3 regions of the Micromonospora sp. DH14 genome follow, and region 3 is predicted to be linked to each of the others. Evidence: riboswitches for the same ligand, from Rfam matches in the RefSeq annotation. Region 3 holds a riboswitch; each other region holds the start of a gene.

Evidence for each region. Region 3 has a riboswitch for cobalamin ahead of QCZ28_RS17655 (hypothetical protein). Riboswitches for the same ligand answer to the same signal wherever they lie in the genome.
Region 1: it holds a riboswitch for cobalamin, as region 3 does, so the genes downstream of both, QCZ28_RS18960 (ribonucleoside-diphosphate reductase subunit alpha) here and QCZ28_RS17655 (hypothetical protein) in region 3, are expected to answer to the same signal.
Region 2: it holds a riboswitch for cobalamin, as region 3 does, so the genes downstream of both, cobN (cobaltochelatase subunit CobN) here and QCZ28_RS17655 (hypothetical protein) in region 3, are expected to answer to the same signal.

The regions. Positions count from the first base shown of each region.
Region 1 is NZ_JARVKT010000013.1:150,234-153,506, reverse strand. Features, by position in the region: gene QCZ28_RS18960 (ribonucleoside-diphosphate reductase subunit alpha) at 1-1,434, opposite strand, end outside; cobalamin riboswitch at 1,627-1,844, opposite strand; gene QCZ28_RS18955 (enolase C-terminal domain-like protein) at 2,132-3,273, shown strand, end outside.
Region 2 is NZ_JARVKT010000003.1:188,126-191,398, forward strand. Features, by position in the region: gene cobN (cobaltochelatase subunit CobN) at 1-1,635, opposite strand, end outside; cobalamin riboswitch at 1,948-2,077, opposite strand; gene QCZ28_RS06770 (MBL fold metallo-hydrolase) at 2,419-3,135, shown strand; gene QCZ28_RS06775 (hypothetical protein) at 3,138-3,273, opposite strand, start outside.
Region 3 is NZ_JARVKT010000012.1:79,840-83,112, reverse strand. Features, by position in the region: gene QCZ28_RS17660 (prenyltransferase/squalene oxidase repeat-containing protein) at 1-1,135, opposite strand, end outside; cobalamin riboswitch at 1,229-1,360, opposite strand; cobalamin riboswitch at 1,413-1,535, shown strand; gene QCZ28_RS17655 (hypothetical protein) at 1,641-3,074, shown strand; gene QCZ28_RS17650 (hypothetical protein) at 3,148-3,273, opposite strand, start outside.

The DNA.
Region 1 (3,273 bases), on a different contig from region 3:
GTTGATGTCGATGACCCGGTCGAGGAAGGTCACCGCGGTCCGCACCGTGGCGCGCAGCCGCTCCCAGTCGATGCCGCCGTCGGCGAGGTGGGCGGCGAGGTTCACCGAGCCCAGGTTGCACACGGCGGTCTCGGCGTCGCTGGACACCTCGACGATCTCGGTGCAGAGGTTGGACAGGTGCACCACGTTGCCCGGCTCGGCGGTCTGGTTGCACAGCCGGTTCGACGCGTCCTTGAAGGTCATCCAGCCGTTGCCGGTCTGGGCCAGGGTGCGCATCATCGTGCCGTACAGCTCCCGCGCCGGGACCTGCCGCACGTACCGGCCCTGCGCCTCGGCCTCCCGGTACGCGGCGTCGAACCGCTCCCCCCACAGGTCGGGCAGATCGGGCACCTCGTGCGGGTCGAACAGCGACCACATCTCGTCGGCCTCGACCCGGCGCATGAACTCGTCCGGGATCCAGTTGGCCAGGTTCAGGTTGTGGGTGCGCCGGGCGTCCTCGCCGGTGTTGTCCCGCAGGTGCAGGAACTCCTCGATGTCCGGGTGCCACGGCTCCAGGTAGACGCAGGCGGCGCCCTTGCGCCGGCCACCCTGGTTGACCGCCGCCACGCTCGCGTCCAGGGTGCGCAGCCACGGCACGATCCCGTTGGACTGCCCGTTGGTGCCCCGGATCAGCGCGCCGCGGGAGCGGACCCGGGAGTACGCGATGCCGATGCCACCGGCGAACTTGGACAGGTTGGCGACCTGGGCGTACCGGGCGTAGATCGAGTCCAACTCGTCGAGCGGGGAGTCGACCAGGTAGCAGGAGGACATCTGGGTGTGCCGGGTCCCGGAGTTGAACAAGGTCGGTGAGCTGGGCAGGTAGGCCAGGCTGGACATCAGTCGGTAGAAGCCGACCGCCTCGTCCGCCGTCCGGGACAGGCCGCAGGCCACCCGCAGCAGCCAGTACTGCGGGGTCTCCAGCACCAGTCGGTTGGTGGGGTGGCGCAGCAGGTAGCGGTCGTACACGGTGCGCAGGCCGAAGTACTCGAACCGGCGGTCGCCGTCCGGGTCGACGGCGGCATCGAGGGTCGTGGCGTGTGCGGCGACGAACGCGGCGGTGTCGTCGCCGATCAGACCCTCGGCGTGGCCGACCCGGATCGCCGCGCTGAACGAGGTGATGCCCTGCCGGCGTACCTCCTTGTCGACGTAGCCGGCCAGCAGCCGCGCGGCGAGGCGGGAGTACTGCGGCTCCTCGCCGATCATCTCGGCCGCGGTCTGGATGGAGAGCCGGTCCAGTTCGGCGGTGGTGGCGCCGTCGTAGAGGCCGCTGATGGTGCGGGTGGCCACCCGCATCGGGTCGACGTCGGTCAGGTCGTCGGCCCACCGCTCGACCGCCCGGACGATCTTGTTCACGTCCACGGGCTCGGTAGCGCCGTCGCGCTTGCGGACCCGCATCGGCGTCCGCCGCGCGGGCGTGTCGGCGGCGGCCGGGACTACCTGGGTGACTGTCACCACTCGCTCCTCGGAGTTCGAGACCTGGTGGCCCGGACGCGAGGAGACAGACACCGACGGACGCCACGCCGGCGCGGCGTGGGATCAGGTGGCGTCAGCCGTCCCACGCGGCCTCGGACCGCCGCGCACCCGGGTGCGGGTACGCGGCGCGCTGGCAGGTCTTCGGACTCGCGGGCACGACCGGGCTCGCCGGTCTCCTAGTGGCCGTCGCTTCCCAGGCCGATGGGTGGCCCAGTGCTGATGACGGCGGTCGTTCCCACTCACCGCTGCGGGACAGTCCCGGATTTCCACCGGGTTCCCTGTTGCCTCGACCGCGCCGGATGAGCGGCCGAACCAGCTGCGCTCGACACCATATATAGGGACGCAGCCGTTGTCACACCCCACATGTCGGTTTCGGGCGTGTCGGCGGCCAGCGCGGTGACCACCGTCACCACCCGGGCCGCGCACGCCGCCCCGGAGGACGCCGGCACCGGGGGCACGATTCTCCGCGCCGGTGTTGACAATGGTCAGTGGACCGACACCCGACACAAACATCATATGTCTGGGTGTCCGTAGTGATCGACAACGTTGACGCGCTCAACGAGCCGTCCGTATACTCCTAGTTATCATCTGATCTTTAGCCTAGCCGGGCGAGGAGCGCATGCCGCAGATCACTGCCGTCACCGTCGAGGACGTCCGCTTCCCCACCTCCCTGACCGCTGACGGGTCAGACGCCATGAACAAGGACGGCGACTACTCGGCGGCCTACGTCGTGCTGCACACCGACGGCGTCGACGGCGCGGGCGCGCCGCTCGCGGGGCACGGGCTGACCTTCACCATCGGCCGTGGCAACGACATCGTCGCGGCGGCGGCGGTCCACCAGGCACAGCGCCTCGTGGGCCTGGACGTGGCGACGATGGCGGCGGACATGGGCGCCGTCTACCGCCTCCTGACCTCCGACTCGCAGCTGCGCTGGCTCGGCCCCGAGAAGGGCGTCGTCCACCTGTCGCTGGCGGCCGTGCTGAACGCGTCGTGGGACCTGGCCGCCCGGGTCGCCGACAAGCCACTGTGGCGGCTGCTCGTCGACATGTCCCCCGAGCAACTCGTCGACATCGCGGACCTGCGCTACCTCTCCGACGCTTTGACCCGGGACGAGGCGTTGGCCATCCTGCGCGCCAAGGAAGGCACGAAGGCCGCCCGCCTCGCCGAGCTCGACCGGACCGGCTACCCCGCCTACACCACCTCGGCGGGCTGGCTCGGCTACGGCGACGACAAGCTGCGCCGGCTGTGCCAGGAGGCGGTGGACAGCGGCTACGGCTACGTCAAGCTCAAGGTCGGCGCCAACCTCGACGACGACATCCGCCGCTGCGCGATCGCCCGGGAGATCCTCGGCCCGGACCGCAACCTGATGATCGACGCCAACCAGGTGTGGGATGTCGGCCAGGCCATCGAGTGGGTCACCGCCCTCGCCCGGTTCAAGCCGCTCTGGATCGAGGAGCCGACCAGCCCCGACGACATCCTCGGCCACGCCGCCGTCCGCCGTGCCGTCGCTCCGATCGGCGTGGCCACCGGCGAGCACTGCCACAACCGGGTGATGTTCAAGCAGCTGTTCCAGGCCGAGGCCATCGACTTCTGCCAGCTCGACACCGGCAGGTTGGCCAGCATCAACGAGATCGTCGCCGTGCTGCTGCTCGCCGCGAAGTTCGACATCCCGGTGTGCCCCCACGCCGGCGGGGTCGGGCTGTGCGAGATGGTCCAACACGTCTCGGTGCTCGACTACGTGGCGATCTCGGGGGATCTCAC
Region 2 (3,273 bases), on a different contig from region 3:
GTACACCAGCGGCAGGTCGCCGAGGACCGCGTCGGGCGCGCAGTCGGCGGCCAGGCCGAGGCCCTTGCCGGGCAGCCACTCCAGGGTGCCGTGCTTGCCGAGGTGCACCACGGCGTCCGCGCCGAAGCCGCCGTCCGCGACCGGCGCGGTCAACCAGCGGTACGCGGCCAGGTAGTGGTGACTCGGTGGCAGGTCCGGGTCGTGGTAGATGGCGATCGGGTTCTCCCCGAAGCCGCGCGGCGGCTGGATCAGCAGCACCACGTTGCCGAAGCGCAGCCCGGCGAGCACGACGTCGCCGCCGTCGGTGTACAGCTCGCCGGGCGGCTCACCCCAGTGTTCAGTGATCCGCTCGCGCAGCTCGGCCGGGACCTGGTCGAACCAGCGCCGGTAGGTCTGCCCCGGTACCCGCGCCTCGGCGCCGGCCAGCTGCTCGGGGGTGAGCCACTCCACGTCGTGGCCACCGGCGGCGATCAGCGCGTGGATGAGCGCGTCGCCGTCGGTGGGCACCGGGCCGTCGCCCAGGTGGTAGCCGGCGTCCGCGAGCGCGGCGAACAGCCGCACCGCCGACGCCGGGGTGTCCAGGCCGACCGCGTTGCCGACCCGGGAGTGCTTCGTCGGGTACGAGCTGAGCACCACCGCGACACGCTTGTCGGCGGCCGGCACGTACCGCAGCCGGGCGTGGCGCACCGCGATCCCGGCGACCCGGGCGGCCCGCTCGGGGTCGGCGGCGTAGACCGAGAGCCCGTCGGCGTCGATCTGCTTGAACGAGAACGGCACGGTGACGATCCGGCCGTCGAACTCGGGGATGGCCACCTGCATGGCGGCGTCCAACGGGGACAGCCCGGCGTCGCTGTCGGCCCACTGCGCCCGGGTGCTGGTGAGGCAGAGCGCCTGGATGACCGGCACGTCCAGGGCGGCCAGTGCGCCGACGTCCCAGGCATCCTCGTCGCCGCCGCCGGAGGCGTCGGCGGCGACCGCACCGCCGGCCGCGAGCACGGTGACCAGCAGCGCGTCACAGCGGGCGAAGAGCCCGAGCGGGCCGGCGTCGGCGGTCAGCCCGCGCAGGGAGCCGCAGAAGATCGGCAGCGGGTTGCCGCCGGCCGCCCGGACCGCCTCGACCAGCACGTCGATGAAGCCGGTGTTGCCGGCGAGGGCGTGTGCCCGGTAGAAGACGATTCCCACTGTGGGCCGGTACGGGTCGGCCAGGTGCGCGCCGTGCACCCCGTACGCCGGGGTACGCGCGGGCGGGGCGAACCCCTCGCCGGTGAGCAGCACCGTGTCGGAGAGGAACCGCGCCAACTGTCCCAGGTTGTCCGGGCCGCCCTCGACCAGGTACGCCAGCGCCTGGGTCGCGACACCGGACGGCACTGTGGAACTGGCCATCAGCTCCGCGTCGGGTGTCGCCTCGCCGCCGAGCACCACCGTGGGCACGCCGGTGGCGAGCACCGTGGCGAGGCCGTCGGGCCACGCCTGCCGGCCGCCGAGCAGGCGTACGACGACGAGGGCGACCCCGTCGAGCAGGGCGGGCACCTCCTCGAGGGTGACCCGCGCGGGGTTGGCCAACCGGTAGTCGGCGCCGCTGGCGCGGGCGGCCAGCAGGTCGGTGTCGGCGGTGGAGAGCAGCAGGATGCGCACGGCAGGCTCCGGAAAGTGACGTCGACGCGCTCGCCGAGGCGAACTGGCGACGTGGGATGGGCGCGGGGTTCAGCAGGCACCGCGACCCGGGCGGCTCACCGGCGCGGGGCCGACGGCGACGGGTGGCGCGGTGGGGAACTCAGCGGTGAACGGCGCGGGAGCGTGCGGATGCCGGCGCGTCGGTGCGGCCGGGTCGGGGCGCGGCGGGGCGTCCGCCGCTCGGTTCGCGACGGTGATCGTCGGTCACAGAGACGCCATGCGTCATCGGGTCCTCCTCGGGTGTCCACGCCCTGGGGTACGTCCCGACGGCCGAAGTATCCTGGCTTCCGGATCGACGCTCTCCCCCGGCCTTCCAACCGCAGACACACGGCCGTGACTCACGAGGGGGGATCGCTCCCCGGTGACAGTGGCGGGACCGCGTCGGATTCGCACCGACTTCCTTCACTGCCGTCAGGCTGCGAATGCTGCCACACCCCCGCGCCGCCGGTCAACGCCGGCTCCAGCGCCGCCAGGCGGGTGCTGTTCATCGAGTTTCACCGATTGGTGCGACCTCCCACCCGCACGTCGCAATGCCCCGCATCAATGCCACTCTCCCTTTGCTCTGCTTACCTATGTGCACCAGTCACTCTCCGTGCCCGGTGCCCATAGGTAAGCAGAGCAAAGGGATGACGCACCTACCCTGGCCTGCGCCGATCGTCCGGCGGGCGTTGGCAGACGGCGCCCTGGCCTAGGATCGGCGAACGCCACACCAGTGTCCGTGATCAATCTCGGAGGTCGATCACCATGGTCGCCCCGCAGTTCCACCACCTGGCCGGCCGGGTCTGGCTCTGCCCGGGCGATCCCGACCCGGAGGCGGTCCAGGCTGGCGTCGCCTTCGTCGCCGACGAACGCGGCAGTGTGATGATCGACGCCGGGCAGAGCCCCGCGCACGCCCGCGAGATCCGGGCCGCGTTGACCGCCGCCGGCCTGCCGCAGCCGCGCTGGCTGGTCTACACCCATCACCACTGGGACCACGTCTGGGGCGCCTGCGCCTGGCCCGCGGTGGAGATCGTCGCGCACGATGCGGCCGTGCCGTTGCTGCGCGCCGAAGCCGCCCGGCCGTGGAGTCACCGCTACCTGGACGAACAGATACGCGCCGATCCTCGCCTCGGCCCGAGCTTCCGGGCCCGCGCACGCGCGATCGACTCCTGGACGGACTTCGTCGTCCTGCCGCCGACCCGGACCTTCGCCGACGTCGACGAACTGCCGGCCGGAGTCGGGCTACGCCACGTCGGCGGTGGGCACGCGCCGGACTCGACCGTCGTGCTGGTGCCGGACTCGGGCGTCATGCTGCTGGGCGACTGCTTCTACCCGCCGCCGGCACACCTGCGCCGACCCGACGACGGCCCCGACCTGGGCCTGGTCCGCCGACTGCTCCAGGACGACTACCTGTGGTACGTCTCCAGCCACGCCGAACCGATGACGGCCGAGCAGGCCCGGTCAGCCGTCGAGGCCGCCTGACCTCAGCGGGCGTGACGTTCCGGGTGGGCTCGACTCCAGGTCCGCATCCGCTCCGGGTAGCCGGTGCGCGCCGCCTCGTACAACGGCACCGCGTGCTTGCGGGCGATGGCCCCGGCCGCGCGGGGCGTTCCGGTACGG
Region 3 (3,273 bases):
CCGGGCTGAGCCACAGGCCGCCGAAGGCCCCGGTGGCGCACTGCTGCGCGGTCAGCCGGGTGACGGTCACGGCCGGCGGCGTGACGCCGGCCCGCTTGAGCGCGAGCAGCGCGGTCGCGTGGGTCAACGGTCCGCTCGATCCGGCGAAGTCACCGGCGGCGGCGCAGCCGGCGTCGAAGTCGGTCGCGGCGCACACCCGATCGGTGAGCGTGGCGATCAGGTCCCGGTCGCCGAACGCCCGGGGGTCGTCGCCGGTGATCGTGGCGAGGAGCGCGAGGTTGGCGACGTTGGCGGTGTGCGGTGGCGCGGTGACGCCGTTCGGGAAGATCGCGTCGTCGACGTGTGCCCGGAGGTAGCCGACGATCTTCGCGAGGGTCTGCTCCTGACCGCCGGTCCCGGCCAGGGCGGTGGCGACGGCAATGGTCCGGTAGTAGTCGACCCCGCCGTTGTCGACGTGGTCGCCGTCGGTGAGCTGCCCCACCAGGTAGCTCGCGACGGCCTTGACCTGGGCCTCCGTCGGCCGCGCCGGCTCGGTCGGAGTCGTGGTCGGTGTGGGAGTTGCGGTCGGGGTCGGGGTCGGGCCGCTGGCGCGTACCGACGCGGGGGTGAAGCTCGGCGCGCCGGTGGTGCCGCCGATGTCGGTGCCGCCGAAGACCCACGCCTCGACCTCACCCGGGCCCGGCCGCTGCGACATCGCACCGAGTGGACTGTAGGTCCAGTGGTCCTGCCCGGCCGGGGCGATCCAGTAGGACCAGTAGGCCGTCGCCGGCGGGGTCAACTGGCACGCCTCGTCGGCCGGCGTGGGGCGTTCGGCACCGGCGTCGAAGTCGGGCGAGCCGATCCGGCAGATGAACCCAGGCCCGTCGTGGGCGGTGCCGGTCGTCGTGAAGCCCGCCTCGTGCAGCAGATCCAGACCTGTGGTCGGGGTGGCGTCGCAGCCGCGCAACAGTGGTCCACCCCAGGCGCCGAAGTCGACAGCGACGATCGCGCCCTGGGTCGGGGTGCAGGACTCCAGCGGATCGGCGATCGCCGCGCAGGTCGGCACCACCAGCGTCACCGCGCCGAGCACCGCTGCGGCGACAACCGCCAACCACGCCGCAGGAACGCGCGACGTGCGACTGACCAGTGAGGACATGGCGACTCTCTCGGGGGCTAGCGGCGCAGGCGCGGACGCGGACCCCGAGGACAAACCCCGGAAACCTGACTCCGCGCCGTGTACCTCGACGGCGCTGCGGTGCACTATCCAGCCAGGTAATCCGACTCGTCCCGAGAACGGGACCTACGGCTGCGGGCCAGCGCCGGACTTTGACCGGCTTCCCCTGACTGCTGGATCGGGGTCATCGGACCACAACCGCGACCACGCCGTCAACGCGAGAACGTGTCATGTACCTAACAGCGCGCGGTAGGGGCCTCCTCCCATACGGTGACCGCGTCATCGCGTGGGGGAACCCGGTGGAAACCCGGGGCTGACGCGCAACGGTGAGGACGGTTGGCCGTCCCGAGCCCGACTACCCACGTGGTGACGCAGCACCTGCGGTATCCGTCCCACGCGTCCTGCGGCCGGCCCGCCCCGCTCCGCCGGCTTTCCCGCTGGGTCCCGGGTCGAGGCAGTCGTGCCCCCGTACCCCCAAGGAGACCCGATGTCCTCGCGCCTATTCTCCGGCAGTCCCCGGAGACGTCTCGCGACAGTTCCCGCCGCCGCGCTGATCGCCACGGTCGTCGCTGTCACCGCCGGTGCAGCGCCCGCCGCCGCGACCTCAACGGCGGCGCAGATCGCCACCGCCAAGACCAACGGTGTCGCCTACCTGCGGACCCTGCAGGCCGCCGACGGCAGCTACGCCAGCGGCGGGTTGTCCAACGAGTGGGCGTTCAGCGCGTTCGCCCCCGCCGGCGTCGCGGCCGTCGACGTCTACCCCAGCGGTGACACGACCAAGAACGCCCGCACCGTCTACCGCAACCAACTCTCCGCCGCGTCCTGGCCGAGCACCACACCGGTGGTCACCGACTACGAGCGTGGGGTGCTGAACGCCTACGCCGCCGGCATCGACCCCGCCCGGGTCTCCCCCACCCGCAACCTGATCGCCGACACCATCGCCTACTGGCAGACCGGCTCGGCCGGCTACTACGGCCCGCCGGCCAACTTCAACGGCACCGTCTTCGGCACTCTCGCCCTGGCCGGCGCGAAGACCCAGGCCGGCACCGCCCGGGTGCCACAGGCCCTGCTCAACCTCTCGATCACCCGGATCCGCAACAACCAGCACACCGACGGCGGCTGGACCTTCACCCAGGCCGAGGGCAACCCCACCCAACTCGCCACCGCCAGCGACATCGACATGACCGGCGCCGCCATGGCCGCCCTCTGCGCCGCCGGCGTGCCCAACACCGACACCGACGTCGTGCAGGCGAAGAACTTCCTCAAGAGCAAGCTCGTCAACGCCTCCGGCGCCTTCACCTCGATGTTCGGCATCAACACCGACTCCAACGCCTGGGCGGTCTCCGGCCTGAACGCCTGCGGCATCCCGAGCCAGGGCACCGACTTCACCACCACCGCCGGCAAGACCCCGATCGACTTCCTCCGCGCGCAGCAGCTGAGCGGCGGCGGGTTCAAGTACCTGCCCACCAACACCACCCCGTCGGCGTACGCCTCCATCGACGCGGTCCGCGCGCTCGCCGGCGCGGGCTACACCGCCGCTCCCCCGACCCCGGTCACCACTGGCGCGCCCACCTGGGTCGCGGCGAGCGGATTCACCGCCGGCACCGCCACCCGGCTCGCCGTGATCATCGACAACGGCAGCGGCAGCATCACGCCGTGCGCGGTCACGCTGACGCCGACCGCCGCCACCACCACCCTCGGCGCCGTGCTGGACGCCGCCGTCGGCGCGGCCGTTCCGAGCGGGTGCGTCACCGCCCTCATCCCGACCAGCGGAACCGGCACCATCACCGCTATCAACGGCCTTGCCAACAGCGGCTCCTCGACCTGGAAGGTGTCCAGGGACGGCGGCACCGCGGCCACCGCGACCCGCGGAACGATCGTGACCGTCGGCGACACCATCTACCTGCGCTACGGCGTCTGACAAACCTGCGTCCCGTCGACGTGACCAGCGGCAGCGGGTGAGCCGGCCGCTGGTTACGTCAACGTCGGGCCGGCTACCCGCACGAATCGTCGACAGGCTCGGCAGTGCGAGGATGCACTTCTGAGTCTTGGGCCTGTGCTTCGTGTTTGGCGGTCCCGGCGAGGCGGCCCTCCAGGCGGGCGAGGCGACGCCGGGCATC